DNA from 3 places in the Streptomyces sp. NPDC046465 genome. Region 1 is predicted to be linked to each of the others. Evidence: riboswitches for the same ligand, from Rfam matches in the RefSeq annotation. Region 1 holds a riboswitch; each other region holds the start of a gene.
What was found. A riboswitch is a leader RNA that binds a small molecule or an ion and turns the genes downstream of it on or off. The one in region 1 is predicted to bind cobalamin.

Region 2: linked by a shared signal. The riboswitch ahead of ABZ953_RS28570 (energy-coupling factor ABC transporter permease) and the one ahead of metE (5-methyltetrahydropteroyltriglutamate--homocysteine S-methyltransferase) in region 1 are both predicted to bind cobalamin.
Region 3: linked by a shared signal. The riboswitch ahead of ABZ953_RS28610 (CbtB-domain containing protein) and the one ahead of metE (5-methyltetrahydropteroyltriglutamate--homocysteine S-methyltransferase) in region 1 are both predicted to bind cobalamin.

Annotation. Positions count from the first base shown of each region.
Region 1 is NZ_JBEYZK010000005.1:165,805-176,078, forward strand. It holds gene ABZ953_RS09995 (pirin family protein) at 1-581, opposite strand, end outside; gene ABZ953_RS10000 (PRC and DUF2382 domain-containing protein) at 911-1,786, shown strand; gene ABZ953_RS10005 (glycosyl hydrolase family 65 protein) at 2,030-4,786, shown strand; gene metE (5-methyltetrahydropteroyltriglutamate--homocysteine S-methyltransferase) at 4,858-7,176, opposite strand; cobalamin riboswitch at 7,340-7,575, opposite strand; gene ABZ953_RS10015 (DUF6629 family protein) at 7,783-8,427, shown strand; gene ABZ953_RS10020 (hypothetical protein) at 8,738-9,535, opposite strand; gene ABZ953_RS10025 (hypothetical protein) at 9,718-10,274, opposite strand, start outside.
Region 2 is NZ_JBEYZK010000020.1:3,256-13,529, forward strand. It holds gene ABZ953_RS28525 (xanthine dehydrogenase family protein molybdopterin-binding subunit) at 1-888, shown strand, start outside; gene ABZ953_RS28530 (PHP domain-containing protein) at 905-1,933, opposite strand; gene ABZ953_RS28535 (DUF5133 domain-containing protein) at 2,072-2,299, opposite strand; gene ABZ953_RS28540 (hemerythrin domain-containing protein) at 2,485-2,976, shown strand; gene ABZ953_RS28545 (SGNH/GDSL hydrolase family protein) at 3,224-4,105, shown strand; gene ABZ953_RS28550 (endo alpha-1,4 polygalactosaminidase) at 4,302-5,144, shown strand; gene ABZ953_RS28555 (ATP-binding cassette domain-containing protein) at 5,123-5,977, opposite strand; gene cbiQ (cobalt ECF transporter T component CbiQ) at 5,974-6,723, opposite strand; gene ABZ953_RS28565 (energy-coupling factor ABC transporter substrate-binding protein) at 6,731-7,072, opposite strand; gene ABZ953_RS28570 (energy-coupling factor ABC transporter permease) at 7,072-7,782, opposite strand; cobalamin riboswitch at 7,812-7,996, opposite strand; gene ABZ953_RS28575 (alpha/beta fold hydrolase) at 8,130-8,573, shown strand; gene ABZ953_RS28580 (hypothetical protein) at 8,563-8,826, shown strand; gene cobF (precorrin-6A synthase (deacetylating)) at 8,853-9,629, opposite strand; gene ABZ953_RS28590 (hypothetical protein) at 9,829-10,170, shown strand; gene ABZ953_RS28595 (histidine phosphatase family protein) at 10,181-10,274, shown strand, end outside.
Region 3 is NZ_JBEYZK010000020.1:13,594-23,867, reverse strand. It holds gene ABZ953_RS28650 (GNAT family protein) at 1-291, shown strand, start outside; gene ABZ953_RS28645 (slipin family protein) at 199-1,044, opposite strand; gene ABZ953_RS28640 (hypothetical protein) at 1,177-2,010, opposite strand; gene ABZ953_RS28635 (class I SAM-dependent methyltransferase) at 2,161-2,892, shown strand; gene ABZ953_RS28630 (VOC family protein) at 2,910-3,386, opposite strand; gene ABZ953_RS28625 (arylamine N-acetyltransferase) at 3,449-4,267, opposite strand; gene ABZ953_RS28620 (MMPL family transporter) at 4,743-6,962, shown strand; gene ABZ953_RS28615 (DUF3048 domain-containing protein) at 7,103-8,095, opposite strand; cobalamin riboswitch at 8,315-8,457, shown strand; gene ABZ953_RS28610 (CbtB-domain containing protein) at 8,494-8,715, shown strand; gene ABZ953_RS28605 (CbtA family protein) at 8,739-9,500, shown strand; gene ABZ953_RS28600 (hypothetical protein) at 9,538-9,840, shown strand; gene ABZ953_RS28595 (histidine phosphatase family protein) at 9,851-10,274, opposite strand, start outside.

The sequences.
Region 1 (10,274 bases):
TCGGCGCCGACGATCGGGGAGTACGTGCTGCCGGGGGAGCGGGACCCGTCGAGGTCGCCGAGGAGCACGGTCGCCTCGACGCCGGGAGCCGTGACCGTGGGCAGCTCGGCGTGGTGCTCGAACTTCGGGTCGGTGTGCCGGTGCGCGTCCGGCAGGGCCACCCACAACTGGGCGCCGTGCAGGAAGCGGGCGTGCGGCTTCGGCGACTCCTCCGAGTGCGAGATCGCCCGGCCCGACGTCATGAGGCCGAGCTCGCGCGGGCGGATGGTCTGCAGGCTGCCGGTGGAGTCGCGGTGCAGCACCTCGCCGTCGTGCAGCCAGCTGACGGTCTGCAGGCCCATGTGCGGGTGGGGCGGCACCTGCATCCCCGGCTCGTCGGCGATGTCGTCGGGGCCGTAGTGGTCGACGAAGGCCCACGCCCCGATCATGCGGCGCCCGAGGTTCGGCAGGAGCCGGCGGACCTCGGTCGACGCGCCGAGCCGCACGCGGCGGGGGCTCAGCAGCTCGCGTACGGGCTCGGCGACGACGAACCCGCGGCCGCCGCACAAGGACGGAACCGCCTGACGGTCAAGGTTGCTCATACCGCTCAACCTAGCTTGCGATCATGGTTGACCGGCAGACGTCCGCCGTCCTGCCACTTGCTCCGTACCGGCTCCCGCACCTGTCCGGCCAGGGCGACTCCGCTCTCGCACGGGGCAACCCGAATGGCCTAATTTCGCAGCTGCCGGAATACCGGGGCCAAATCGCCGCAATCGTGCCGCCGAAGGCCCTTCCCGGGGAAATCCGCACACGTTCCGTGACGCTCCTGGTTGCGGGGTGCTGCCGGGCAGCGCGCGATGGAGAGGAAGCGTGCGTCGTCCGTGGCGAGAGTCGATTCTGCCCGTCGCGCGCTCCAAGGGAGTGATCACCCATGACGCAGGGCGAGGCCTTCACCAATCCCGACGGGCTTGCGGGCCTGACGGCCTATGACCAGACCGGCGAAAAGATCGGCAGCGTCGAGCAGGTCTACCTCGACGACCGCAGCGGCCGTCCCGAGTGGGTGACCGTCAAGACCGGTCTCTTCGGGATGAAGCAGAGCTTCGTCCCGCTCGCCGGCGCCCGTCGCCAGGACGACCAGCTGCACGTGGCGACCACGAAGGAGGCCGTCAAGGACGCCCCGCGCGTGGAAGCCGACCAGCACCTCGAGCCGGAGCAGGAGCACGAGCTCTACCGCCACTACGGCCTTGCGCGGCCCGAGGGCGCGGGCGGCATGGCGGGCGGCATGCGGCCCGGTACCGCCCCGGCGGCAGGTGGCCGCGGCGACATGGCCGGAGCGGGCGCAGGCGGTGGCCGCGAGTTCGCGACCCGAGCCGGTGCCGGTGAGCACCACAAGGACGAGATGATCCGGTCCGAGGAGCGGCTGCGCGTCGGCAAGGAGGAGGAGACGGTCGGCCAGGCCCGCCTGCGGAAGGTGGTCGTCACCGAGGAGGTCACGACGTCCGTACCCCTCTCGCACGAGGAGGTTCGCGTGGTCCGCGAGCCCGTCCGCGAGGGTGACGGCACGCGCGCGAGGATCGGCGAGGAAGAGGCCGAGGTGACCCTGCACGCCGAGAAGGCGGTGGTCCGCAAGGAGGCGGTGCCGGTCGAGCGCGTGCGCCTGGAGACCGAGAACGTCACCGAGACCCAAGAGGTCTCCGACCAGGTGCGCAAGGAGCAGATCGAGTTCGACCGCGCCAAGGGCGAGCGTGGCCGCGGTGACGCCAAGGGCGAGAACTGGCGCGACCGGAAGCAGGGCCCGCGCCACTGACGCTGACGCCTCTCAGGGCTCCCCGGCCGGGGGCAGCTGAAGGCAGAGCGCAGAGGCCAGAGGGCAGAGGGAGGGAACACTCGGTTCGAGTGTTCCCTCCCTCTCGTGTGTCGCGTGGGCCGGGCCTGAAACTGATGTGCATGTGTTCGAGACTTGACTGATGATGCGCATCTATTGACGTGGCTTGTTCAGGAAATTTATGGTCCCTGGACCCTCCCAGGTGAACCAGAGTGACGGAGAACAATGACGTACTCCCTCGGCGTACGGCCGCGCGCCGCCCAGCTGACCGCGGTGCTACTGGCCGGAGCGCTCGTCGCCTCGGTGCCGTCGGCGGCCTCGCAGACAGCGCGGAGCACCGCCACCGCCGCCACAGACACCACCCCCACCACCGCGAACTGCCGCCGGAGCGACGGCTGGAGCCTCGGCACCACCCGGCCCGACGTGAAGGACACCCACCACGCCTTCGTCGGCAACGGCTACCTCGGGCAGCGCGTGCCGCCCAACGGCGCCGGATACGCCGACAGCGAGGTCAAGACGGGCTGGCCGCTGTTCACGCCGCGCTACGACGGCTCCTTCGTGTCCGGTCTCTACGCGCACAACAAGCGGACCGCCGAGGACCGGCAGGCCGTGGCCGCCCTCCCCACCTGGTCCGCGCTCACCGTCGGCACCGGCGGAGCACACGGCGATACCTTCAACTCTTCGACGCCCACCGGCCGGATTTCCCACTACCGCCAGACGTTGCTCCTCCACTGCGGAGTGGTGCGTACGTCGCTGACATGGACCGCCACCGACGGCCGCCGGACCGACCTCGTCTACGAGGTGCTCGCCGACCGCGCCGACCCGCACGCGGGCGCCGTGCGCATGAGCATGACGCCGCACTGGAGCGGCAGGGCCACCGTCACCGACGCGCTGGACGGCCGCGGCGCGCGGCGCATCCGGCAGACCGGCGGCGGCGACCGGACCGACGGGCACCGCGGCGACGGCCGGTCCGGACCGACCATGGACGTGGCGTTCCGTACGGACGGCACGAAGGTCGACGGGGCCGTGGCCTCCACCCTCCGCGCCGACGGCGGCGTACCGGGTGCGAAGGCCCAGCATGCCGATGGCGCAAGGAAGTTGACTGCTCGTCAGTCCATGTCGCTGCCCGTCCGGCGCGGCCAGTCGTACGGCTTCACCAAGTACGTGGGCGTCGACACGGGCCTGACCTCCCGCACCCCGCGCCGGGACGCCACCGCCACCTCACGGCGCGCCGCCGACCGCGGCTGGCAGAAGCTGCTGCGCTCCCACACCGCCGCCTGGTCGCGGCTGTGGCGCAGCGACATCGAGGTGGCCGGGCGGCGCGACATGCAGTCGTGGGTGCGCTCCGCGCAGTACGGGCTGTTCTCCAGCACCCGTGAAGGCGCGTCCAACAGCATCGCCCCCGCGGGCCTGACCAGCGACAACTATGCGGGCCTCGTCTTCTGGGACGCGGAGACGTGGATGTATCCGGGGCTGCTCGCCACCCGCCCCGAGCTCGCCAAGTCCGTCGTCGACTACCGCTACCGTACGCGCGCCGGGGCGCGCGAGAACGCCCGGGAACTCGGCTACCGCGGCCTCTTCTACCCCTGGAACAGCGGGAGTTCGGGCAACCTGGCCGAGGAGTGCCACAGCGTCGACCCGCCGCACTGCCGCACGCAGATCCACCTCCAGTCCGACATCTCCCTGGCCACCTGGCAGTACTACCTCGCCACCAAGGACACCCGCTGGCTGCGCGAGCGCGGCTGGCCGGTGATGAAGGGCATCGCCGAGTTCTGGGCGGGCCGCGTCAGCCGCAACAAGGACGACAGCTACTCGATCAAGGACACGGCCGGACCCGACGAGTACAGCAACGGCGTCGACGACGCGGTCTTCACCAACGCCGGTGCCGTCACAGCCCTGCGCCACGCCACCCGCGCCGCCGGACTGCTCGGTGAGCGGGCCCCCGCCGAGTGGAAGTCGATCGCCGACCGCATCCGGATCCCGTACGACGAGAAGCGCAAGGTCTTCCAGCAGTACGACGGTTACGACGGCGGCACCATCAAGCAGGCCGACACGGTCCTGCTGATGTACCCGCTGGAGTGGCCGATGCCCGAGGGCGCCGCGGCCGGCACCCTCGACTACTACGCGCAGCGCACCGACCCCGACGGCCCGGCCATGACCGACTCGGTGCATGCCATCGACGCCGCCGGGATCGGTGAGCCGGGCTGCTCCGCGTACACGTATCTGGAGCGCTCCATCAAGCCGTTCGTGCGCGGCCCCTTCGCGCAGTTCTCGGAGGCCCGCGGCGACAAGGCGGGCGCCTCGGACCCGCTGTCGGGCTCGCCCGCGCACGACTTCCTCACCGGCAAGGGCGGCTTCCTACAGGTCTTCACCAACGGCCTGACCGGCCTGCGGATGCGCGAGGACCGCCTCCACCTCGACCCGATGCTGCCCCCGCAGCTCGACCGTGGCGTCACGCTGCGCGGCCTTTCCTGGCAGGGCCGTACGTACGACATCGCCATCGGCGCGCACAGCACCACCGTGCGCCTCACCGACGGCGAGCCGATGACGCTCGACACCCCTCAGGGCCGGCAGATCGTCAGCAAGGGCGCCCCGGCCGTCCTCAAGACCCGCCGCCCCGACCTCACGCCCACCACCAACGCGGCGCGCTGCACCGGAGCGACGGCCTCCTCCCAGCAGCCCGGCATGTACGCGGGCGCCGCCGTCGACGGCAATACGGCCACGGCCTGGGTCCCGGACGGTGCGCGTGGCCATCTGACGACGGATCTCGCCAGGCCCGTCCGCGTCAAGAAGGTCACCCCCACCTGGACCGACACCGAGCCGGTGACGCACGCCGTGGAGCTCTCCCTCGACGGCAGCCACTGGCACCGCGCGGCCGGCGCCACGGCCGATGGACGGCTCGCACGGTACGTACGGGTGACGGTGCGGGGGGACGCGGAGTCGAAGAAGCATCCGGGGATCGCGGAGCTGACCGTGAACTGACGCTGCATCAGCCCCCTTGCTCGTCCCCGGAGTCGAGGACGAGCAAGGGGGCTGCGGTGCGTGCCGTGCCGTCAAGGCGTGGCGAGCTCCTCGCGGACCGTCCTGGCCGCCGCGACCAGGTTCTCCAGGGACGAACGCGTCTCGGGCCAGCCGCGCGTCTTCAAGCCGCAGTCCGGATTGACCCACAGCCGTTCGGCGGGGATGGCCTCGAGCCCCGTACGCAACAGGGCCGCGGCCTCGTCGGCGCTCGGCACCCGCGGGGAGTGGATGTCGTACACGCCGGGACCCGCCTCCCGCGGATAGCCGTGGGCGGCGAGTTCGCGGGCGACCTGCATGTGTGAGCGGGCCGCCTCCAGGCTGATGACGTCGGCGTCGAGGTCGTCGATGGCCTGGACGATGTCACCGAACTCGGCATAGCACATGTGCGTATGGATCTGCGTGTCCGGACGCACCCCGCTCGTGGTGAGGCGGAAGGACTCGGTGGCCCAGGCCAGGTAGGCGGGGTGGTCGGCGGCGCGCAGCGGCAGCGTCTCGCGCAGGGCGGGCTCGTCGACCTGGATGACCGACGTCCCGGCCGTCTCCAGGTCGACGACCTCGTCGCGCAGGGCGAGGGCGACCTGGCGGGCGGTGTCGCCGAGGGGCTGGTCGTCGCGTACGAAGGACCAGGCCAGCATGGTGACGGGGCCGGTGAGCATGCCCTTGACGGGGCGGCCGGTGAGGGACTGGGCATACGTCGTCCAGCGCACCGTCATCGGCTCCGGCCGCGAGATGTCACCCGCGAGGATCGGCGGGCGCACATAGCGGGTGCCGTACGACTGGACCCAGCCGTGCTGGGTGGCGAGGTACCCGGTGAGCTGCTCGGCGAAGTACTGCACCATGTCGTTGCGCTCGGGCTCGCCGTGCACCAGGACGTCGATGCCCGCCTTCTCCTGGAAGGAGATCACTTCCTGGATCTCGGCCTTGATGCGCTCCTCGTACCCGTCGCCGTCGATCCGCCCGGCCCGCAGGTCGGCGCGGGCGGCCCGCAGTTCACCGGTCTGCGGGAAGGAGCCGATCGTCGTCGTGGGCAGCAGCGGGAGGCCGAGGCCGGTCCGCTGGGCCGACGCACGCTCGGGGTACGGCTGGGAGCGGCGGGCGTCGGCCTCCGTGACGGCCCCGGTGCGGGCGCGGACCTCCGGGTCGCGGGTGATGGGGGAGCCGGTCCGGGAGGCCAGATCGGCGCGGTTCGCGGCGAGTTGGGTGGAGATCGTGTCGGTGCCCTGCGCCAGGCCCCGGGCGAGGGTGACGATCTCGGTGGTCTTCTGGCGGGCGAAGGCCAGCCAGCGCAGGATCTGCGGCTCGATGTCCCGTTCGAGGGCCGCGTCGACGGGGACGTGGAGCAGGGAGCAGGAGGCGGCCACGTCGACCCGGTCGGCGAGACCGAGCAGCGTGCCGAGCGTGGTGAGGGACTTCTCCAGGTCGTTGACCCAGATGTTGCGTCCGTTGACGACACCCGCGACAAGGCGCTTGCCGGGCAGCCCGCCGACGGCCGCGAGCGCGTCGAGGTTGGCGGCGGCCGCGTCGGTGAAGTCGAGGGCGAGACCGTCGACCGGGGCCTTGGCGAGCACCGGAAGGGCGTCGCCGAGCCGGTCGAAGTACGAGGCGACGAGGAGCTTCGGCCGGTCGGGGAGGGCGCCGAGGTCACGGTAGGCGCGCTCGGCCGCGTTGAGCTCGGCGGGCGTGCGGTCCTGGACGAGCGCGGGCTCGTCGAGCTGGACCCATTCGGCGCCCGCCGCGCGCAGGTCGGCGAGGACCTCGGCGTAAACCGGCAGGAGACGGTCGAGGAGGGTCAGCGGGTCGAAGTCGGCGGCCACTCCGGGCGCGGGCTTGGCCAGCAGGAGGTACGTGACCGGGCCGACGAGGACGGGCCGCGCCGTCAGACCCAGAGCCCGTGCCTCCTTGAACTCCTCGACCTGCTTCCTCGAGTCGGCCCGGAACACCGTTCCGGGGGCCAACTCGGGCACCAGATAGTGGTAGTTGGTGTCGAACCACTTCGTCATTTCCAGCGGCGCCACATCCTGGGTGCCGCGCGCCATCGCGAAGTAGCCGTCGAGCGCGTCCGCGTCGACCGCGGAACGGTGCCGCTCGGGGAGGGCACCGACCATGACGCTGGTGTCGAGGACGTGGTCGTAGTACGAGAAGTCGCCGGTCGGGACTTCACCGATGCCTGCGTCGGTGAGTTCCCGCCAGTTCGAGCGGCGGAGCTCGGCGGCGGTGTCCCGAAGGGCGTCCGCGCTGACGCGGCCCTTCCAGTAACCCTCGATCGCCTTCTTGAGCTCCCGGTCGGGGCCCTGGCGGGGGTAGCCGTACACGGTGGCCCGTGCTGCCGCGGCTGCGGGCTTGGTGGTCACGGAGATCTCCTTCGCGAGACGAATCCCTGAGATCCCGGAGACGGGACGAGAGCGCGAAGGGTGGCAGCACCGGGCGGGTCCGGATCGCGTGGTCGGCGCGGTCGCCCGTCTGGTGTGTACGCCGACCCGCCCTCGAGGTCACCGAGATATCCGCGCACGAATGGTTCGCGCACGGACAGCGGGCAGGTCTTCGGACTCGCGGGCCCGTCCACCGCCTTCGTGAAGAAGGCGGGCGGACACCTACTGGCCGTCGCTTCCCAGAACCGGACTCCGGTCCCAGTGCGTGTGACGGCGGTCGTTCCCGCTCACCGCTGCGGGGCAGTCCCGGATTCACACCGGGTTCCCTCTTGCGACGCTCCCGCCTGGCGGACGGGGCGAACCAGCTGTACCGATCACCATACGGGGCCACCCGCCGGTGGACCGCGTCGCGTTGAGCATTCAAATGGTGAGGTGGAACACGTGATGTTCGTGCTTCGCCGACGTGGAGAGCGGGAAAAGGCACGGTCCGGCGTGTCCTGAGTCTTGTCCTGCGCGCGCGCCTGCCCGGGGTCCCCGAAAGGGTCGGCCGACGCGCTCCCGGGCCGGGGTGGCCGTACCGTTGCTGCCATGTGCTGGAGCGAGACGGCCGACCTCGTCGCGGGCGCGGGCATCACGGCCGTGGGGGTCGCCTCCGTGACCCTGGCGGCCCGGCGCCCCCGTGACCTGCCACTGGCCGCGCTGCCGCTCCTCCTGGGCATCCACCAGATCATCGAGGCCGCCGTCTGGCACCACGACGGCGGCACCGGGCCCGCCACCGTCGCCTGGGCCGTCATCGCGCTTCCGCTCCTTCCCCTGTGGGTACCGGCGGCCGTGCTGTGCTCCGCGCCGCCGAGCGCCCGTCGCCGTCTGCTCGTCCCGCTGGCGGCGGGCATCGCGACGGCGGCGACGCTCGCCTGCGTACTGGCGACGCGCACCGTGACGGCCGAGATCCGAGGGCACACCGTCGGATACTCCCTGGGACTGCCGCAGGCGCAGCTGATCATCGTCGGCTACCTCCTCGCCACCATCGGCTCCCTGCTCCTGTCCGGCGACCGCGGCCTGGTCCTCTTCGGCGTCCTGGTGGCGGTCGGGGCCGCGGTGACCGTCGTGCTGTGGCGACAGGAGTACATCTCGACGTGGTGTGCGTTCGCCGCGGTGTGCTCGGTGGTCCTGCTGCTCTGGGTCAGCAGGCGTCGCCCGGGGCCCGATACGTCCCAGGGGGAGGTTCGTTGACAGAGGGAGGTGAGGCAGTCGGGGAGCCTCAGAGAGCGCCTGCTGGCTCTCGGTTCCCCGCAAGCGCACGACGACCGGCCGCTTCCCGGTGAGGACGCGGCGGTACGGGCGTTCCGCGGGCGGCGTTCCCTTGCGGGGCTCGACGCGCCCCGGAGCCCTCGGCCCCGCCGGATCGCCCGAGCCGGGACCCGCAGCCGACGACCCCCCTGCCGACCCGTAGGTTCCCCCGGCGGACGGCGGCGCTCCGGCACCGCGGCGCGACGGCTACCTCTGACGCGCCGATCCGGAGGCCACTCCGGCGGCCGGTCGGCTACCCCCGGCACTCCTGTTCCCGGCGACCGGCCCCGCTGAGCAGATCGACGCGCTGCGCCGCTCCCTCCTTGAGGACGTAGAGGGTGCCGTTCCCGGGCGACCAGTCGCGGGGTACGAGGAAGATCCGGTCTCCGGAGACGTGGAACAGGCGCAGGCCCGCGTACTCGTACGCGTACTGGCTTCCCTTGTCGGTGACGCGCCGGAAGCAGCTGCCGCCGCCCCGGATCATCAAGTCCTTCTCGCTGAAGACGACGACGGCGGGGAAGTCGCTCCGGAGGGTCCGCTCGGTCAGTTCCGCGCGGCCGCGGCCCGCGATCGCCGCGTACGCCGACACGGCCCAGAACAGTGACAGGACGCAGAGGAACAGCGTGAGCCCCCATAGCCGCAGGTCCCGGCGTGTGCGGGTGCGGGGGTACGCGTTGAGCGCGAAGCCGCCGATCGCGGTGAGCGGGAGGAGCAGGTCGAACAGCCACGGGCTGAGCGGATACAGCGGCACGAGGACGACGGGCACGGCCCAGGCGAACCGGAGCACCCGCACGGCGCGGGCGAGCCGCTCCGCTTCGTCCGCCACCCGGCGGAGCAGCCCGAGCACGCCGAGCGCGATGCCCGCGGCCAGCCAGGCGGGGAGATAGAGAGCACCGACGCTGCGCAACAGATAGTCGCTGGTGGAGAAGTGGAACACGGTCTCGCGCAGCCCCAGCGCCTTGGTCTCGGCGTCGGTGCTCGCCCAGCCGAAGTAGAAGAGGACCGCGGTGAGAAGGGTGACGAGGGATCCGATGGCGCCGACGATCTCCACCCAGCCGACTCTGGGGTCGGAGGGCGGCGTAGGCGGAGGCGGTGGTGCGGGTGGGGGCGGCTGGGGTTCCGGGTCGGGTGGAGGGTCGGGGCTCGGGTCAGGTCCGGGTTCCGGCTCCGGCTCCGGTTCCGGTTCCGGCTCCGGTCTCGGTTCGGGTTCCGGTTCGGGGGCCGGGGGCTCGCTCATCGGGCGAACGCGTTCGCCGGGCCGGGGGAGCCGGGTGAACGCGACAAGGAAGACGGCGATGGCGACCGCGAGGGAGATGGCGCTGTGCCGCTCCAGTCGAGGGTGAAGGCCGCCCGTCTGGCCACCCTGGCTCCGTTCTTCGTCACGAGCGTCACGTCGATCACCGTCGGGCGCAGGCCGCCGAAGTCGTCAGGCCCCGGCAGGTTCACGGCGATCGATCCGTCCTTGCAGCATCTCGCCTTGTCCTCCTCGTCGCCGAAGGGCTTCAGGGGGACTGGATCCGTCAGCTCCCGTGCGCGCAGCTCCACGGTGGCCGGCGCGTCCGGCCAGGTGCCTTGGAAGTAGGCGGTCGAGCCCGGCGTGTACGTGGAGTCCGTGGCGGAGATCCCGCTGGCGCAGGCTGCCGTACCCGTCGGGGCGGGTCGCAGCACCACTCGCTCGCCGGGGTGCTGACGGTAGTAGGCGACGAAACGTCGCAGGACCGCGAACGCGTCCCCGTCCTTGCAGAGGTACCCGGTGTTCCCCGGCCGGTACCCGGCTGAGCGCAGCCCCG
Region 2 (10,274 bases), on a different contig from region 1:
CGCGACCCGCGACCCCGCGCACGCCGCGAAGGGCCCGTCCTCGTGGGCACCGGCGTCGCCTCGGCGACGTATCCGGCCAGTGCCGTGCCCTCCCGGGCCGCCGCCCACGCCTACCCCGACGGCAGTTTCGTGGTTCAGGTCAACGCCACCGACATCGGCACGGGCGCGCGCACCGTGCTCGCCCAGGTCGCCGCCGACGCGCTCGGCGTGCCGGTGGAGCGGGTGCGCGCCGAGATCGGGAGCAGCGACCTTCCGGCGGCGCCGCTGGCCGGAGGCTCCATGGGGACGGCCTCCTGGGGCTGGGCCGTCCACGAGGCCTGTACCCGCCTCGCCGAGCGGCTCGCCGGTCAGCAGGGGCAGCCACTGCCCACGGAGGGCGTCGGCGCCACGGCCGACACGGCGGGCACGGCCGACGCCGACAGCGACTACGCCCGGCACTCCTTCGGCGCCCACTTCGCCGAGGTCGGCGTCGACACGGTGACCGGCGAGGTCCGGGTGCGTCGCCTCCTGGGGGTCTACGCCGCAGGACACATCCTCAACTCCCGTACCGCCCGCTCGCAGTTCATCGGCGGCATGACCATGGGCCTTGGGATGGCGCTGACCGAGCACAGCACGATGGATGCGGCCTTCGGGGACTTCGTGGAGTCCGACCTCGCCGCCTACCACGTGCCGGCCCACGCCGACGTGCCGGTGATCGAGGCCCACTGGGTCGACGAAGACGACGCCCACCTCAACCCGATGGGGAGCAAGGGCGTCGGCGAGATCGGCATCGTGGGGACGGCGGCGGCCATCGGCAACGCGGTGCATCACGCGATCGGGGTGCGCCTGCGCGAACTGCCGCTCACCCCGGACCGGGTGCTGACGGCGCTGGAAGACGCCACCACCTGAGTCGTCTTCGGGCCCTTCAGGACGCGGACCGGGCCCGGCTCTTCCGCGTCCAGGCCAGAAGTTCCTCCGCCGGCCAGGTGTTCACGACCCGCTCGGCGGGGACGCCGCACTCCTCGGCCCTGGCGCACCCGATGACCTGCCAGTCCAGCTGGCCGGGCGCATGGGCGTCGGTATCGACGGCGAACAGCACCCCGGCCGCCACCGCCCGGCTCAGCAGTCGGCGTGGCGGGTCGAGCCGCTCGGGGCGGCTGTTGATCTCCACCGCCGTGCCCGCGGCCGCGCACGCGGCGAACACCTCGTCCGCGTCGAACTGCGACTCCGGCCTGCCCCGCCCCGCGACCAGCCGTCCGGTGCAGTGCCCGAGGACGTCGGCCCGCGGATCGCTGACCGCGGCGACCATGCGGCGCGTCATCGCGGCCGCGTCCATGCGCAGCTTGGAGTGCACGGACACGACCACCACATCAAGGCGGTCGAGCAGTTCCGGCTCCTGGTCGAGCGATCCGTCGTCGAGGATGTCGCACTCGATGCCGGTGAGCAGCCGGAAGGGGGCCCAGCTCGCATTGAGCGCGGCCACCACCTCCAGCTGCTCGCGCAACCGTTCCGGTGACAGGCCGCGGGCGATGGTCAGTCGCGGCGAATGGTCCGTGAGCACCGCCCACTCGTGGCCGATCGCCCGTGCCGCCCGGCCCATCTCCTCGATGGGGCTGCCGCCGTCCGACCAGTCGGAGTGCAGATGGCAGTCGCCGCGCAGCAGCGCCCTGAGTGCGGTGCCGCCCTCGGCGATCGGGGTGCGTGCCTCGTCCTCGAGCCGCTCCAGATAGCCCGGCACACCACCGGCCAGCGCCTCACGGACGACACCGGCGGTCTTGGGCCCGATCCCCTTGAGGGACTCCAGGGAGCCGTCGGCGGCACGGCCCGCGGCCTCGCCCTCGGCCAGCCCCGCGACCACGGCGGCCGCGGTGCGGAAGGCGCGCACCCGGTAGGTGGGCGCGCGGCCCCGCTCCAGCAGAAAGGCGATCCGTTCCAGCGCCTCCACGGGCTCCATCGACACCTCGGGCCTCCGGGACTGCGGCGTACGTACGCGCTCTCGCGCTCCGGCACTCTCCAGCGTGGCGCAGGCACGGGCGCGCGGCACGGCGAACCGGGGCAACGAACCGGGGCGGCGGTCCCGGCGGCCCCGCGGTCAGGCCGCCAGGTCCGGCATGTCGTCGAGGGCCGGTGCGGACAGCTGGGCCGTGGCGGCCGCGACGGCGGCTTCCACGGTCCGCGTGCCGGTGGATACGCACAGCGTGTACGAGACGTCGTCCAGCCGGCGACGGATCTCGGGTGAGTCCTCGGCGACCTGCTGGGCTCGCAGGGTCGAGTAGGTGTTGAGCAGTGCGTCCAGAATCGCCGGGTCGGGCCTGAGCACGCCGTACTCCTTCCACGATGTGAAATTTCGCTGGTGTTTTTCTCCTGTACCCGCACTTCTGGGCCATACGCATCCGAAATGTCGATCCACGGGTAAGCGCCGGTCACGGGGTACACAGCTACCTGAACCCGAGACCGGACGGGCCGGGCGGTGCTGCGCGCCGCGGCCCAGGAAAGGCGGATCCCATGCCCCCGACGCAGGACGTCGTCGAACTGATCCTCCAGGACCACCGCACGATGGAGGACCTCTTCCGCGCCATGCGCAGCGTGGAGGCCGACCGGGCCGCCGCGCTCAGCGAGTTCGCCGACCTGCTGATCGCGCACGCCCTGGCGGAGGAAGCCGAGGTGTACCCCGCGCTGCGCCGGTACAAGAACATCGACGACGAAGAGGTCGAGCACGGCGAGGAGGAGCACGAGGAGGGCAACAGGGCGCTCCTCGAACTGCTCCGGGTCGAGGACGTCGGCTCGGACGAGTGGGACGAGAAGCTGGAGAAGCTCGTCGAGGCCATCGCCCACCACACCGACGAGGAAGAGCGCACCATCCTCAACGACGCCCGCGAGAACGTCGCCATGAAACGGCGCGAGGAGCTCGGCTCGGCCTTCCTCGCGGAGCGCGAGAAGCAACTCGCCGCCCGACGCGGGAACGTGGACGACGTCCGCGGCATTCTCGAGAAGTGACGGCGTGACGGGGCACTCGTAGGCGAAGTCCGGTAGCGGCAGTCACTCCTCCACTGCCGCTACCGCTGCCCGGGTCGAGGCCTGTCCGGCGCATCGGGCTTGTCACCCGGATGCCAAACCATCGCGCGCGGACGCGCATGCACGCACGTAGTGAACGGTCCCGTTCTGCACTACGTTGCACACGCCCCACCTCTGGAAGCCTCGCCAGCCCCCACCCTCGCTTCCCCCTGCCCGGAGGAGAAACCCCATGCGCATGCCCACGCCGCATCGCACCGTCGCGGTCGTCGCCGCCGTCACCGGAGTCGCCGCGCTCGGCCTCGCCGCGGGACCCGCCGCCGCCGACACCGCGGAGCCGTTGCGCTACGTCGCCCTCGGCGACAGCTACAGCGCCGGTTCGGGCGTGCTCCCCCTCGACCCCGGGGCGCCCCTCCTCTGCGCCCGTACGTCGAGGAACTACCCGCATCTCCTCGCCGCCTCGCTTCGCGCGAAGCTCACCGACGTGACCTGCGGAGGCGCGCAGACCACGCACTTCACCACGGCCCAGTACCCGGGCGTCGCCCCGCAGTTCGACGCCCTCAAGAGCGACACGCAGCTGGTGACGCTCACCATCGGCGGCAACGACAACAACACGTTCATCAGCTCGATCCTGGCCTGCGGCAGCGCGGGCATCCTCTCGGGCGGCAAGGGCAGTCCCTGCAAGGACCGGTACGGGGACACCTTCAAGGACGAGGTCGAGTCGAAGACGTACCCGGCGATCAAGGCGTCCCTGAACCAGATCAAGAACAGATCACCGAAGGCGAAGGTCGCGATCCTCGGCTACCCGTGGATCACCCCGGCGAAGTCCGTGCCGGGCTGCTTCCTCAAGATGCCCCTCGCGGAGGGCGACGTCCCCTACCTCCGCGATCTGCAGGCCCACTTGAACGGGGCGGCGCGGCGGGCCGCCGCGGAGACCGGTGCCACGTATGTCGACATGGGTGCCGCGTCCGACGCGCACGACGCGTGCCGCCCGGCGGGCCAACGCTGGATCGAACCCGTCCTGTTCGGCACGAACTTCGTCCCCGTGCACCCCAACGCCGCCGGTGAGGCGGGCATGGCGGAACAGACGGCCAGGACGCTGAACCTGACCTGACCCGGCCTGACCTGACCTGAACCGGTCCCCCTGGCCCGACCTGCCGCCCGCCGCATGTGCCTCGGGCGCGAGCTGCGATCCTGGTCGGGTGACCGTGATCAAGTGGCTTACCAGCAAGAACCGCTCCGCGCAGGCCGATGAGACCCATCCCGTGCCGACCACCCGGGCACGGGCACGGGCAGGCGCACGGCATTCCGTGCGGATCGGCCTGGGCGGCGCGGTGCTCCTCGCCCTCCTCGCCGGATGTTCCACCGGCGACTCCGGTGGCTCCGGCGACGCCGACCGCCCCGAGCGACACGAGCGCGCCGGGGGCGATGTCCGGCAGCCGCCCGTCGACGCGACGTTCGACTACCAGCTCGGCGGCCCGTACACGCCCCCGTCGAAGGTGCGCGCCGTCTCGCGCGACCGCACCGCCGAGCCCGCCCCCGGCCGCTACAACATCTGTTACGTCAACGCCTTCCAGGCCCAGCCGGGCAAGAAGGCGACCCGCTGGTGGGAGCGCGAGCACCCCACTCTCGTGCTGCGTGACGACGAGGGGGACCCGGTCGTCGACGAGGACTGGAACGAGCCGCTGCTCGACATCTCGACGGCGAAGAAGCGTGCGGCCCTCGCCGAGATCGTCGGCAAGTGGATCGACAGCTGCGCGGAGGCGGGCTTCGACGCGGTGGAGCCCGACAACCTCGACTCCTACGAGCGCTCCGACGACCTCCTCACCCCCGACGACGCGGCGGCCTTCGCCCGGCTCCTCGCCCGGCGGGCGCACGACCAGGGCCTGGCCATCGCGCAGAAGAACACCACCGACCTGCTGGACCGGCGCAAGTACATCGGCTTCGACTTCGCCGTGACCGAGGAGTGCGCCCACTACAAGGAGTGCCCCGACTTCGCATCCGCGTACGGCGGGAAGGTCTTCGACATCGAGTACGTGCGGAAGGACTTCGACGCCGCCTGCCGCACCTGGGGCAAGGACCTGTCCATCACGCTGCGCGACCGCGACGTGCGGCCCGCGGGCGAGGAAGGCTACGTGTACCGCCACTGCTGAGCCGACCCGGTCACCAGGGCGGCCAACTCCTCTGCGGTGCGCGGCCCTTCGCCCGTACCGACCGGCAGGCCGTGCGTCCGCAGGAGCTCCCCGACGGCGATCCCCCACGGCAGGTGGAGCCCGGCCTGCGCCAGCAGGTCCCGCCTGCCCAGCATCCCGGCGACCGGCCCGGTCCGCACCCCGGCGGGGGTGAGCAGTGCCGCGTCGTCGGCCCAGCGCAGGGCCAGGTCCACGTCGTGGGTCGCCATGACCACGGTCGTCCCGCCGTCCCGCAACCCCTGGAGCGTGGCGAGGAGGCGCTCCTGGCCGTCGGGGTCGAGTCCCGCGGTCGGCTCGTCGAGGACGAGGACGCGCGGGCGCATCGCCACGGCCCCGGCGATGGCGGTCCGTTTGCGCTGGCCGTAGGAGAGCAGGTGGGTGGGGCGGTCGGCAAGCGCCGTGATGTCGAGTGCGGCGAGCGCCTCGGCCACCCGTGCCCGGACCTCGGCGTCGGGCAGGCCGAGGTTCAGCGGCCCGAAGGACACGTCCTGCTCGACGGAGGCGGCGAACAGCTGGTCGTCCGGGTCCTGGACGACCAGCTGCACGGTGGTGCGCAGCCGGGTCAGGCCCTTGCGGTCGTACGTCACGGGGACCCCCTCGACCGTCAGACGGCCCGCGGCGGGGCGCAGTCCGCCGCTGAGCAGCCGCATGAGGGTGGTCTTGCCGCTGCCGTTGCGTCCGAGCAAGGCGAGGGCGCGGCCCGCGACGACGTCGAAGTCCAGGTCCTCGAGGACGGTGGGACCGTCCTCGTAGGCGTAGGACGCGGCGCGCAGACCGACCACGGGCTCGGTCATGGAAGGAACCTTTCCAGTACGAGGGTGAGGGCCACGAGGCCCGCGAGCAGTACCGCCGCCGCGGCCACGAAGCGCCGCGAGATCCGCGCGTCGGGCACGAGGACCCGCAGCGTGCCGTCGTAGCCGCGTCCGGCGAGTCCGGCCTGCAGCCGGCTCGCCCGGTCGAAGGCCCGCACGAACGCGGTGGCGCCGAGACCGGCGAGGGAGCGCCAGGTGGCGGCGCGGGTGGTGTGGCCGAGCCGGGCGGCCTGCGCCTGGCGGATCCGGCTCATGGAGTCCAGGAGCAGGAAGCTCATCCGGTACGTGACGAGTGCGACGTCCACGACGGGTGCGGGCACGCCCGCCTTCACGAGCCGCGGCAGCAGGTCCGACATCGGCGTGGTGAAGGCGAACAGGAGCACGCCGAGCGAGGCGGCGGAGGTCCGCAGGAGCAGGCCGCCGGCGCGCGCCGGGCCGCCGTCGGCGAGCGTCACGAACCCGTCGGGGGCGCCGAGTTGGACGAGCAGGGTCAGGGCGCTCGTGACGCAGAAGCCGAGCGGCACCCGGTAGGCGCGCCACAGCTTGCGGGGCGGCACGCCCGCGGGCCCGACCAGCAGGACGAGCGCCGCGAGGAGCACCAGGGCGGCGCCAGGCCAGGGCGGCAGCGAGATGGCCAGGACGGTGAGGCCGAGCCCGAGAACGGCTTTGTCCACGGGGTGTCGGCGGCGCCAGCGGCTGCTGTGCGCCGCCGCGTCGATGGGCAGCACGGTCGGGTCAGACCTGCTCGGTCTCGGGCCGCTCGCCCTGCTCGATGAGCTGCTCCGCGCCCTGACGGCGTCCCTTGCGCAGCCCGAAGTAGTACGCGAGCACGCCCGCGCCCAGGGCCGCCTGGAGGGCGAAGAGCGCCGACTCGACCTCCCCGGAAGGGGGTTCGTACAAAGGCGAGAACCACGGCTTGTAGTCCGGCTCGATCTCGGTGATCGCCGTCTCGGCCTGCGCGTCGGCGCCCGCGAACGGCTCCTCCTTGTCGTCGCCGAGCCCGAGTGCCAGGGGCAGTACCGCGAGTGCGGCGACGACCACGAGCAGCAGAATGTTGATCTTCGCGTTCCGGCTCATCAGGCGTTGGCCCCCGTCTCCGTCTTGGCCGTCGACACGGTCCGCTTGCCTTGCAGCAGCACGCCGAGCCGGGTGAGCTCGCCCTTGCTGGACTGCACGAGCAACCGCATCACCAGGACGGTGAGCAGTCCTTCGCTGACCGCGAGCGGGATCTGGGTGACGGCGAAGATGCCGCCGAACTTGCCCAGGGCGCCCAGGAATCCGCTGCTGGGGTCGGGGAACGCCAGTGCCAGCTGGACGCTGGTGACGCAGTAGGTGGACAGGTCGGCGACGAACGCCCCGAAGAACACGGCGACCATGAGCGGCACGTCGTACCGCTTGAGGAGCCGGTAGACCGCGTATCCCGCCCAGGGCCCGACGATCGCCATCGAGAACACGTTGGCACCCAGGGTGGTGAGCCCGCCGTGGGCGAGCAGCAGGGCCTGGAAGAGCAGGGTGATGGTGCCGAGCACCGTCATGATGGGCGGCCGGAACAGGATCGCTCCGAGCCCGGTGCCCGTCGGGTGCGAGCAACTGCCCGTGACGGACGGGATCTTCAGTGCGGACAGGACGAATGTGAAGGCCCCGGAGGCGCCGAGGAGCAGCGTGCTCTCCGGGTGCTCCTTGACCTCACGGGTCAGGGAGCGGACTCCGTGGACGACGAACGGCGCGGACGCTACGCCCCAGGCGATCGCGTGCGCCGGCGGGAGGAAACCCTCGGCTATGTGCATGGCTCGGCAGACCCTCTCCAGCACCTCGTGGATGGACAACGCGCCTTGGCCGGTCTCCTGGCTGACGGGTCGTACCGACCGGACTCCGCCTTCCCGGGTACGTGAGTACCCAGTGGCTGCCGCGAGGGCTGGAGCCGGACTTCCCGATCACAGTGGCGAGGGCCGCACCGGCATCACACCGGATTTCCCGTGCACCAAGGCGTGGTGACATTAGTGCGCAATTGATCTGCTGACAACTTGCGCCGTGGGTGTGGGGGTGTCACACGCGAGCGCGTATACCACCGCGTACGCCCCTGTTCAGAGGCCGTATGCGGGGAACTTCCCGGTAGGTTTGCGCGGTGACATCGATGGAGACCCAGGGCCTCGCACCGATGAGCGACGGGACGCGATTGCACTGGGCGGCGCTGCGGGGCACGGCACGGCGGACGCCCGTGGTCATGCTCCACGGCGGTCCGGGGCTGCCGGACTATCTGGGTGAGATCGCCCCCATGGTCGCGGACCTCGCACCCGTGTACCGGTACGACCAGCGTGGCACCGGCCGGTCCCCGTGGGAGGGCCGCCATTCCCTGGCGCGGCATGTCGACGACCTCGCCGGGCTGCTCGACGCGTGGAACGCGCCCGACGCCGTGTTGATCGGGCACTCCTACGGCACCGACCTGGCCAGCCGGTTCTGCCTGAAACACCCTCACACTGGCCTGGTACACCGACCACGCCGACCCCGAACGCGGCTGGGCCTGGGCCGCGCGGGGCGCCCGGCGCCGCCGTCCGGTCAACTGGGCGATGAACCGTGACCTCGGCAGGGAAGGACGCGCGGACCCCCTCGACGAGCATCTCGACGCACTGTCCACGCGCCTGCCCGCGCGAACGGAGCTTCTCGGTGGAGCCGACGATCCGCGCCCTGTGTCGTCACTGGCTTCACTCGCGCTCCGGCTCGGTGTTCCGCTGACGCGGATCGAGGGCGCCGGGCACGAACCCTGGCTGGAACGGCCCGGCGCCGTGCGTGCGCACCTTCGGCGCTTCGTGCGGAGCACGGTGGGTGCGTAGGCATGCGGAGGGTCGGCCGACCGGTCTCAGCCCTTGATCCGCAGCAGATACGTGTCCATGATCCAGCCGTGCCGCTCCCTGGCTTCCGCCCGGACCCGCCGGATGCGGTCGGACACCTCGCGCAGCGGCCCCGCGATGAGCAGTTCGTCGGGAGTGCCCAGATAGGCACCCCAGTAGATCCACACGTCCGCGCCCTCGACCTGGGTGAACGACTCGTGTGCGTCGAGCATGACGACGATGTCGCCGTCGTCGTTCTGGCCCACGTCGGCGAGGCGCCTGGCCGGGGTGATGTGCACCGGATGTCCCACCTGGTTCAGCGGGATGCGGTGCCGGGCGGTCAGTGTGGCGACGCTGGTGATGCCGGGGATCACCTCGACGGTGACGTGGAGCGCGCCGCGGTCCTCGATCTCGCCGAGGATGCCGAGCGTGCTGTCGTACAGGGAGGGATCGCCCCAGACGAGAAAGGCCCCCGTCTCACCGGCCGTCATCTCCTGGCGCATGGCGCGCTCGAAGATCTCCCCGCGCCGCTCACGCCAGTCCAGAACGGCCGCGGTGTAATCGGACCGGTCCATCGGCCGCCGGTCTCGGCTCGGGTCCTCGACCTCCACCACGCGGTACGGACCCGGCGCGTGCTCCTCGATCATCTGGTGACGCAGATCCGTCAGGGACGCCTTGTGGGGACCCTTGCCGACGATGAAGAAGACGTCGGCGCGGCGGATCGCCTTCACCGCCTGGAGGGTCAGGTGGTCGGGGTCGCCCGCCCCGATGCCGATGACGAGGATCGCGCGCTGTTCCGTACTCATGAGGGCAGTCTCCCAGGGCCGCATGGCGCTCACGGAAGCGGGCGCCGGCCCGGGCCGTCGTACGAAAGCTGGGCGCCGTCAGGGAGTTCGCCGTACCAGAGCACGTGGGCGACCTCCTCGAAGGAGCGGCGGGTTCTGCGGATTATGCGAATTGTGCGGATGTTAGATTCACCGGGACCGGTGCCTGGACGGCCAGGAGGTGCGTGGTGCCCGAGCGGATTCCCGTACGCAGGATCTACGCCCAGGGAAGCTGCACCGCGTCGCGGAGGGCTTCGGCGTGGACACGGAGTACTTCTCCGGCGCCGACGAGGACCGCCTTGCCACCGACCTGCGGACGGCGCTCGCCGATGAGGCCCGCGGCGGGCCGCTGCCCGACGCGGACGACCTCAGCCGCCCCGCAGGCGGCGCCCGGCACCGCCCTGCACCCCGGCGAGCCGCACGACGAGGTGGCAACCGACTGACGGTCACCCCGGACCGGCGCGCCTTCGTCCCCTGCCCCGTGGAGGGGCGTGACCGGTCATCCCCAACGCCCGACCAGTGAAAGGACGTCCGTGACCACGCGCGTACTGCTCGTCTCGCCTGCCATGACCGCCGCGGCGCGGCGCGGCGTGTTCGGCGACGACGAGCCCCTCGACCCGCCCGGCG
Region 3 (10,274 bases), on a different contig from region 1:
GCCGACGGAGGAGAGATCGTCGGGCGGATCAACCTGCTCGACCTGGTGGACGGCCGCGCGGAGCTCGGTTACCGGATCGCGGAGAAGGCCGCGGGGCAGGGGCTCGCCACCTGGGCCGTCCGGCGGATCTGCGACCTCGCCGTCACCTCGTACGGGCTGACCGGACTGCGCGCCTCGGTGACGAACGACAACCCGGTCTCACGGGCCGTGCTCGTCCGCACCGGCTTCGTGCCGGTCGGCGAGGTGCGGCTGAGCGGCGTCCCGGGGACGGGCTTCGCCCTGACGCTCTGACGCCCGTTCCAGGAAGCGGAGGAGTTCCACGGGGAAGGGCAGGACGAGGGTGGAGTTCTTCTCGGCGGCGACGGCCACCACGGTCTGCAGGAGCCGGAGTTGGAGCGCCGCGGGCTCCTCGGACATCTCGTGGGCGGCCTCGGCGAGCTTCTTGGAGGCCTGGAGTTCGGCGTCGGCGTTGATGACGCGGGCCCGTCGCTCGCGGTCGGCCTCGGCCTGGCGGGCCATGGAGCGCTTCATCGTCTCGGGCAGGGAGACGTCCTTGATCTCGACGCGGTCGATCTGCACGCCCCAGCCGATGGCCGGGGAGTCGATCATCAGCTCAAGGCCCTGGTTGAGCTTTTCGCGGTTGGACAGCAGGTCGTCCAGATCGCTCTTGCCGATGATGGAGCGCAGCGACGTCTGCGCCATCTGCGAGACCGCGAACCGGTAGTCCTCCACCTCCACGACGGCGTTGGCCGCGTCGACCACCTTGAAGTAGATGACCGCGTCCACCCGGACCGTGACGTTGTCCCGGGTGATGCCGTCCTGCGCGGGCACGGGCATCGTCACGATCTGCATGTTGACCTTGCGCAGCCGGTCGAATCCGGGGATCACCATCGTGAAACCGGGGCCGCGCACCTGGCCGGAGAGACGGCCCAGACGGAACACCACACCGCGCTCGTACTGCTTGATCACGCGTGCCGCGGCCATCGTGTACAGCAGACAGCCCGAGGCGGCCGCGGCGCCGGCTGTCAGCAGTTCCTCGACCATGGCGCGACCCCCAAAGGTCCGAGCCGATCACTGCTTTCACGATATGCCCGTACATGTCCTCAGGTCGAGCCCCCGGAACCGTCGGCGGACCGGCGGCTCCGGGGCGGCCGGGAGCTCGCGGGCGACCTTGGCTCAGTCCGTGCGCGGCCGCGACTCGTGCAGCCGGGTGTGATAGCGCCCGTCCGACTCGTACCCGGTGGGATCCTCACCGGCGAGAATCACCTGCCGGACGGCGTCGCGACGCTCCTCGGGACTGGTGAAGAGCCGCTGCACATAGGTGCGCGAGGAGTCCGTCACGGTGGTGAGGCCGTGCGCGGTCAGGGTGTCGGCGATACGGCGGTAGGGCACCGTCCGCAGCACGAACGCGCTCACCCACACCGGCTGCCGCGCGGAGTCGAGCAGCGCGTCGAACGTACGGTGCGAGATGTAGCCGATCCCGCCGGTGACCGTGATCAGACCTGTGCGGGCGACCGCGCGGCGCAGCCCGTCGCTGGGCGGATGCCGCTCCAGGTTCTCGGCATACGCCTCGTCGAGCAGCCCCGCGTCCAGCGCGTAGCGGGTGGCGTTGGCCGCCGTGTCCAGGCCGATCACCGGGGTGGCGTCGGGGCGCCGCCGCGAGGCGTAGAACTCCTTGTCGCGCTCGATGAGTTCGTCCGGTGTGAGCGCGGCGGCCTCGTCGGAGGTGTAGTGCGCGTACAGGTCGGCGAGGGTGAGTTCGTGGTTGAGCAGCGCCGCGTTGATGCCGTACGAGCAGCACAGGTCGAGGACCGTCACGGGACCTTCGCCGTCGGCGAGCCGGGCGCGCAGGTCGCGGGTGCGGCGGAAGACCGCCTGCGCGTGCTGCGGGATCTCGTACTCGTACGGCGCCAGCGTGCGGAAGTAGGTGCGCGGGTCCGGCTGGTCGTAGATGTCGTCGAATCGGGTCTTGCCCGATGCGGTCCTTGTCCTGTGCCGGTCTGTGGCCATGGAGCACCTCCGGGAGCGAGGAACGGGTCTGGGGCAGGGGTGAACCTCTACCGGACCCGCACCGCCCCCGATAGACCTCGTGGCGCTATCCGGCCACGACACCACCCCGGCGTCGGCCCGCGCGGCCGCCCGCTGACTACTCTGGAGCCGATGTTCTCCTCCCAGGGTCCCACGCTGCGTGAGCTCGCCGTTCAGGCGTTCTCGTCCATCGAGCACGGGTACGACCTGCTCGCCCCGAAGTTCGACCGGACCCCCTTTCGCACGCCTGGCCGGTTTCTGGCGGCGACGGCCGACGCGCTGAAGCCCCTCGGCCCCTTCGACGCGGGCCTCGACGTGTGCTGCGGGACCGGCGCGGGAACCGAAGCGCTGCTGCCGCTCTGCCGGGAACGGATCACCGGTGTGGACTTCAGCGCGGGGATGCTGACCGCCGCGGCCGACTCGGTGCCCGAACCCGGCCCGGGCGGCCCCGTGCTCGACCGGGTCCGCGCCGACGCCCGCGCCCTCCCCTTCGCCGAGGGGTACGACCTGGCCGTCAGTTTCGGGGCGTTCGGCCACTTCCTGCCCGCCGAGCGCCCCGCCCTGTTCGCCGGCGTGCACCGGGCGCTGCGCCCCGGCGGCCTCTTCGCGTTCCCGATCGGCGCTCCGCGGCCCTTCGGCTCTCCCTGGTACTGGGGGCTGCACGCCTTCGACGGCGCGATGCGCGTGCGCAACCTGCTGTGGCGCCCGCGGTTCGTCATGTACTACCGGACGTTTCCGCTCGGCGGTGTGCGCGCGGACCTCGCCGACGCCGGGTTCGACGTGCGGCTGCTCCCCCTTGAGGAGTTCGGCCGCCGCGCCGACGGCAGCCCTCACTGGCGCCTGGTGGTGGCCCGGAAGGTGTAGGGGGTGCCCCGCCGCCCCTACTCCGTGCCGTCGGCTGCCGCCCGCAGTGCGGCGATGTCCAGCTTCTTCATGCCGAGCATCGCCTGCATGGCACGCTGGGACCGCCCGGGATCCGGATCGGCGATGAGCTCGCCGAGCACGACGGGTACGACCTGCCAGGACAGGCCGTACTTGTCCTTCAGCCACCCGCAGGGGCCCTCCTCGCCGCCCTCGGAGAGCGCCGTCCAGTAGTGGTCGACCTCCTTCTGGTCCGCGCAGCCGATCTGGAAGGAGACGGCTTCGCTGAAGGTGAACTCCGGCCCGCCGTTGATCGCCGTGCAGGGCTGGCCGTCGAGCACGAAGTCCACGGTGAGGACGGTTCCGGCCGGGCGCGGGGCGCCTTCTCCGTAGTACGAGACGTTCTTGATCTCCGAGTTCGGGAAGACCGAGACGTAGAACCGCGCGGCCTCCTCGCTCTGCAGGTCGAACCAGAGGTTGGGCGTGATCCTGGGCATGGCGCTCTCCTGTCGCATACGCGGCGGTCCTGTCCGCTCTTCGCGTCTGCCTATGTGGACCGTCATACCGCCCGGAACTCATCGCCACGCGCCGACGGGTTCGTGTCCCGCACCTGCGGTTCGCGTTCCAGCACGATGCCGAAGTACTGCTCGTACGCCGCGAGCACCTCGGCCTCCGTGGCCAGTTCGGTGGTCTGCCGCTCGCCGTCCGCCGCGGTGGTGGTCAGGGTGCGGCCGCTGAGGGTGACGCGTCCGTCGTCGGTGAGCAGGGAGCAGACCAGGGACCGCGTGAAGTGGGAGTCGGGCGAGGTGCGGTGGTACCAGGCGCCGCCCCTGAAATCGGCGAGCGCGCGGGGCCGCGGCTCGGCGAGGTACTGCCGCTTGCCGTCCTGGGCGACCTCCAGATCACCTTCCGGCGTCTGGGTGATGCGGAACGTGCCCGCGGGGTCGGCCTGCTCGCCCCGGTCGCCGAAGGCCAGCGGCAGCAGACTGTGGGCACCGAAACCGACGTCGGCGAGCCAGTCGCCGCCGTCCTCGGTGCGCACGCGCAGCGCCAGGTGGTCGTAGGGGATGCCGAGCACCTCTTCGTCCCCGTACACCCGGGCCTGCAGCAGCGTGACGTCGAAGCCGAGAGCCGTGAGGAGCGCGGCGAACGCACCGTTGAGTTCGTAGCAGAAGCCACCCCGGCGCGCCTTAACGACCTTCGACACCAGAGCCTTGTCGGTGAGCTCGATGTCCTCCCCGAGATGGACCGAGAGGTTCTCGAAGGGAACGCTGCGCAGATGCGCGACGTGCAGGTCGTGCAGGGCCGGGCCGGTGGGCGCGGTGGGGCGCCCGGCGCCGATGCGCCGCAGGTAGGCGTCGATCTGTTCGGAGTCCATGGACACCAGTGTGGTCGGGGAGCGCCGTCCGCGGAAACGAGCTCCGGCAGGAGGCCGGGCAAGGCCGTGGACAAGGTGCTTCCCGCACAGGCGCTGATCTCTCGGACAGCGGAAACAGGCCACCTGGCGCGCATCCCCGCACGCGGCACCGGCGTCAATGCGTGAACGATGCAGGTAAATGGGCGGCGGTACGGCCCGGCAAAAGGGGAGCGGAAAGTTCCGCGCCAATGACGCAGAAGTTGTTGACACGTGACTGCACCCTGTGGTTGAGAAAGGGAGATCGGCTCTCCTCCCAGGGGATGACTCCGCGCGCGGCGCAGTACAGCGGCCGTGGGTCGATAGTCCGGCTCGCAGGCGGACTTGTTCCCCTCGATCGGCGGTGAGGATGGAGCTATTCCTGCTGGACCCGCTGACGTGCGCCGATCGCACCGGCAGAGGGTCGTCCGCACCTGACTCGACGGGAGTCCCCTTCGCCGTGGCTACGTTCCTGTACAAACTAGGCCGCTTCGCCTTCCGGCGACGCCGCTACGTGGCGCTGCTGTGGGTGGTGGCGCTGGCGGGGGCCATTTTCGCCTCCTCGGCCGCTCCAGCCCCGCCCGAAGACTCCTTCTCGATGCCGGGTACGGAGTCGCAGAAGGCCTTCGACCGCCTTGAGGAGCACTTCCCCGACGCCAGTGCCGACGGAGCGAGCGCGCGTGTCGTGATCCGTGCCCCCAAGGGCGAGAAGCTCACCGAGGGAAAGCCCAAGAGTGAGGTCGACAGGCTCGTCGACGCGATAGGCAAGGGCCCGCAGGTGTCGAGCGTCGACGACCCCTACGCGGCCAAGTCCGTCAGCAAGGACGGCACCACCGCGTACACGTCGGTCACCTACAAGGTGCCCGCCACCGAGCTCACCGACGACGCCCGGGACGCGCTGACCAAGTCGACCGACACCACCCGTGACGCTGGCTTCACGGTCGAGACCGGCGGCGACGCCGTCATGGCCGAACAGGAGATGGGCGGCAGCGCCGAGCTCATCGGCATCGCGATCTCCGCGGTCGTCCTGATCCTCACCTTCGGCTCGCTGATCGCCGCGGGCATGCCGCTCCTTACCGCGCTCATCGGCGTCGGCATCGGCATCTCCGGCATCGCGGCGCTCGGCAGCACCCTCGACCTCTCGGCCACGACCTCCACGCTCGCGATGATGATCGGCCTCGCCGTCGGCATCGACTACGCCCTCTTCATCGTCTCCCGCTACCGAGCGGAGATAGCCGAGGGCCGTACCCCGGAGGAAGCGGCGGGCCGGGCCACCGGAACCGCGGGCTCCGCCGTGGTGTTCGCCGGTCTCACCGTTGTCGTCGCCCTCTCGGGCCTCGCGATCGTCAACATCCCGATCCTCACCAAGATGGGTCTGGCCGCGGCCGGCACCGTCGTGATCGCCGTCCTCATCGCGCTCACCATGATCCCCGCGCTGCTCGGCTTCGCGGGCCGCAAGGTGCTGCGCCGCAAGGACCGCAAGAAGCCCGCGGGTTCGCTCATCGACCCGCACGCCAAGCCGAAGCTCGGCACCCGCTGGGCGCGGTTCGTGCTGCGCCACCCGCTCTCCGTGCTCGTGGTCGCCGTCCTCGGCCTCGGAGCCGTGGCCGTCCCGGCCGCCAGCCTGGAACTCGGCCTGCCCGACGAGGGCACGTCGGCGCCGGACACCACCCAGCGCAAGGCGTACGACATGCTGTCCGAGTCCTTCGGCGCCGGCTTCAACGGCCCGCTGATGGTCACCGTCAGCAAGGACTCCGGAGTGGCGGCCGCCGCCAAGACCGTCGGCGACTCGATCGGCAAGATCGACGGAGTCGCCGCCGTGACCCCGGCCCAGTCCAACAAGGCCGGCGACACCGCCATCATGAACGTCGTCCCGAAGACCGGGCCGAGCGACCACGAGACCGAGGAACTGGTCAAGTCGATCCGCTCGACCGCCGACGGCCTCGGGTCCGACACCGGTTCCGAGATCCTGGTCACCGGCCAGACCGCGATGACCATCGACTTCTCGCAGACCCTGGACGACGCCCTCCTGCCCTACCTCGGACTGGTCGTCGGCCTGGCGTTCCTGCTCCTGATGCTGGTCTTCCGCTCGATCCTGGTCCCGCTCAAGGCGGCGCTCGGCTTCCTGCTCTCGGTGGCCGCCGCGCTCGGCGCCGTCGTCGCGGTCTTCCAGTGGGGCTGGCTCGCGGACATCGTGGGCGTCGACCAGCCCGGTCCGATCATGAGCATGATGCCGATCTTCATGATCGGTGTGGTCTTCGGCCTGGCGATGGACTACGAGGTCTTCCTCGTGACCCGGATGCGCGAGGCGTACGTCCACGGGGCGCGCCCCGGCGAGTCGGTCGTGACCGGCTTCACCCACGGCGGACGGGTCGTGGCCGCGGCCGCGATCATCATGATCAGCGTCTTCTCCGGCTTCATCATGGAGAACGACGACATGATCAAGATGATGGGCTTCGGCCTGGCCATCGCCGTCCTCTTCGACGCCTTCGTCGTCCGCATGGCGATCGTGCCCGCGGTCCTCGCCCTGCTCGGCAAGTCCGCCTGGTGGCTGCCGCGCTGGCTGGACAAGCTCCTGCCCAACGTGGACGTGGAGGGCGAGAAGCTGCACAAGAACCTCGGTGACACCGGGGCACCCGACGCCGAGACGGACCGGGAGCTCGCCCCTGCGGGCAGGTGAGACACGACGGTCCGGCACGGGCGGGCCGGCCGGGGCACCCCTTCTCTGATGGGGAGTGCCTCGGCCGGCCCGCCCGGTCTCTTTTCCGGTTTTCCGGCCCGGTCGGATCCGGCACCCACCGGTCCCGACAGGGACGCGTCTCAGCCGTGGTCCGCGTAGACCATCCAGACCTGCCCCGGGGCGAAGGGCATCGGCTCGCCGTTGGCGCGGGTGAACGCGGTGCCCCCGGTGGCCGCGGCGCGATTCCAGCGCGTGGCATAGCTCTGGCCGTCGCGCAGCACCAGCGCCCGGCCGCTGCCGACCGTCTCGATGTACGGCGTCACCGCGCCGTTGACGTCCTTGAAGCGCGAAGGGCGCATGTTCACGTACTGGATCACGACGGTGGGAGCGCCGAGCCGGGTCCCCGCCGTACTGAGCGCCGGGGCACCGTCGAAGGAGGCGAGCCACCGGCGCTCCCGCGGCGACCAGTCGAAGGTGTGGCTGGCGCCGGAGTAGCGGACGGTCCGGCTCCCGGTGGGGGCGCCCCCCGCCGGAGCCGGGCCGAAGCGGAAGCCGATGTCGGTCGGACGGCCGGCCTGCGGCGCCGAACGCAGCAGCGCCCGCGGGTGTACGAAGAGGTCGTGCGGGGCGGTCCTGGCGCTGTCACGGAAGTAGGCGCGCGGGACGCGGTCGTGCGGGCGGGCGTACAGCGGGGCTTCCCTGAGCACCTTCTGCAGGGCGCTGCGCACCCCGGAGTAGGCCAGCACGGGCCGGCCGAACTGGCGGAGGAGTTCGGTGTCGGACTCACGCGCGCTGCGCACCGGGCCGACGGACTCCGGCACTCTGCTGGAGTACACGCCCATCAGACGGCTCATGCCGCCCTCGACCTTCTCCACGTAGACGATGTCCGCCTGGTCGAGACCGGTGTGCGGCCGTGCTGCCCGGGAGTTGTCGAACTTCACGGCGAGGACCGGCCCCTGGCTCGCGAGCTGCCCGGTGAAGGGCGAGGGGGTCCGGTGCGCGACACCGTCCCCGTGCGCCGGGGCGCTCGCGGACGAGGGGGCGCTCACGGCGAGCGTCGCCGTGGCGACCAGTGCGAGCACGCGTGTGCCGAGACGGGTGCGGCGGGTGGCCCGGACTGTCCTGGCTGCCATGGGGGCGTCTCCATTCGTGTCCATTCGCGGCGGAACCGGTGTTGCCTGAGGCAGCCGCAGGTTTACCGCCCCGGACCCCGGCCCCAATCGCCGCTGGGCCATCCACCACCGCCACATCACGCTTTCCGGGGACCTTCCGCGCGGCTCCGCCCCGAACGGCGCTCCGGCATGCGTGTCCACTCCTCCCCGGTGCGCCGTCGTCGGCCGGCCTTGGCCATGAACGCGCCACGCGGTACCGTCACTGCGATATCGACGACAGCTCGACGGAAGCCGGTGTGAGCCCGGCACGGTCGCGCCACTGTGTGCGAGCGGTACCCCTACCGCTCGTGAGTCAGACCCGTGGCTGTCGTCCTCCGCACCACCGAGACGGGACGCGAACTCCCGAAGGAGGCACCGCCATGGCGCACCATGTCGCTCAGCCGACCGCCGACGCACCTGCCGTACCGCTCAAGCTGCCGTTGAAGGTGATCGCCCCGTGGGCGGTCTTCTTCGGGATCCTGATGCTGATCCTGCTGTACTTCGTCGGCGCCGAACAGGGCGCCACCTCCGTGTTCAGCGGCGCGGAGGTCCATGAGTGGGTGCACGACGCCCGCCATCTGCTCGGCTTCCCCTGCCACTGACCAGGGGGAACCGAAGCCCGCTCATGAACTCGACAACCGTACGCAACCTGCTCGTTCGAGGCATGCTCGCCGGTCTTGGGGCCGGCGTGCTCGCCCTCGTCATCGCCTACTGGCTCGGTGAGCCGAACGTCGACGCCGCCATCGGCTTCGAAGAGGCGCACGCCGGCCACTCGCACGGCGACGAGGTCGAACTCGTCTCGCGGAGCCTGCAGTCCACGGCCGGCCTCGCCACCGGTGTCCTCGTCTACGGGGTCGCCTTCGGCGGAATCGCCGCGCTCGCCTACAGCTTCGCCCTCGGCCGCGTCGGCCGGTTCGGCCCGCGGGCGACGGCGCTGCTCCTTTCGGGCTGCGCGCTGCTCGCCGTCTACGTCGTGCCGTTCCTGAAGTACCCGGCCAACCCGCCCGCTGTCGGCAACCCCGACACCATCGGCAAGCGGACCTCCCTGTATCTGCTGATGATGGTGCTCAGCGTGCTCCTCGCGGTCGCCGCGACCCTGCTGGGCAAGCGGCTCGCGCCCCTGCTCGGTGCCTGGTACGCGACCGTCGCGGCCGTGCTCGGCTTCGCCGTGGCCATCGGACTGGCCTATGAGTTCCTGCCGGTGATCAACGACGTTCCCGAGCACTTCCCGGCCGCGCTGCTGTGGCGTTTCCGCCTCTCCGCCCTCGCCATGCAGGCGACTCTGTGGTGCGCCTTCGGCCTGATCTTCGGGGAGTTGGCGCAGCGCCTGCTGCTGCCGAAGCCCGCGGCGCCGACGTCCGGGAAGTCGGTCGCGGCGGATCGGTAGGACCGGGACACGGCACGGCGACGAATCGAGGAGCGGAGTGCCCGGACACCCCGAGCCGCGCCACATCACCCTCGGCGGACATGCGGCGGTCGCGCTGACCCCCGAGGAGTACGCGCAACTGATCGCGAGCCGTCGGCAGATCGGCGGGCAGAGCGCACGGGTGAGGGTGCTCGCCCAGCAGGCCAAGCGGACCGAGCGGCTCCTGCGCGACCTGGAGGAACTGGTCGGTGCCTGCCCGGCGGAAAGGTGCGCCGTCGGCGATCCGGCGGCCCCGCAGACCGCCTGCGTGCGGTGCACGGTGGCCGTGCTGCTGGCCCGCCACCGTGACCAGGGCCGCTGAACCGCGCGCGTCACGCGGCGCCGAGCGGCCCGCCGAGCCGGATGTTCCAGCGTCCGGAGCGTCCGCTGAGTTCGGTCGTCGACAACGGCAGCACGTCGAATCGCCAGAACGCGGACAGCGGAGCCCCCGTGGCGTGAACGGCGGCCGCCCGCACCACCTCGGGCTCCACGACGGCGACGACGCGTCCGGACGGAGTGTCCGTCCGGGGCGCATCCAGCCACCGGCCCACACGTGTGCACACGTCGGCCACGGACTGGCCGCCCGGGGCCGCCGTCTCCGGCTCGGTCAGCCAACGGGCCACCGCCTGCGCTTCCGTGGCACTCACCTCCGCCAGTGGCCTGCCGCGCCACCTGCCCGGGTCGAGGCCGGCCAGCGACGGCACTTCCAGGCCCGTTCCGAGGCCGAGTGCGTCCGCCGTCTGCGCGCAGCGCACA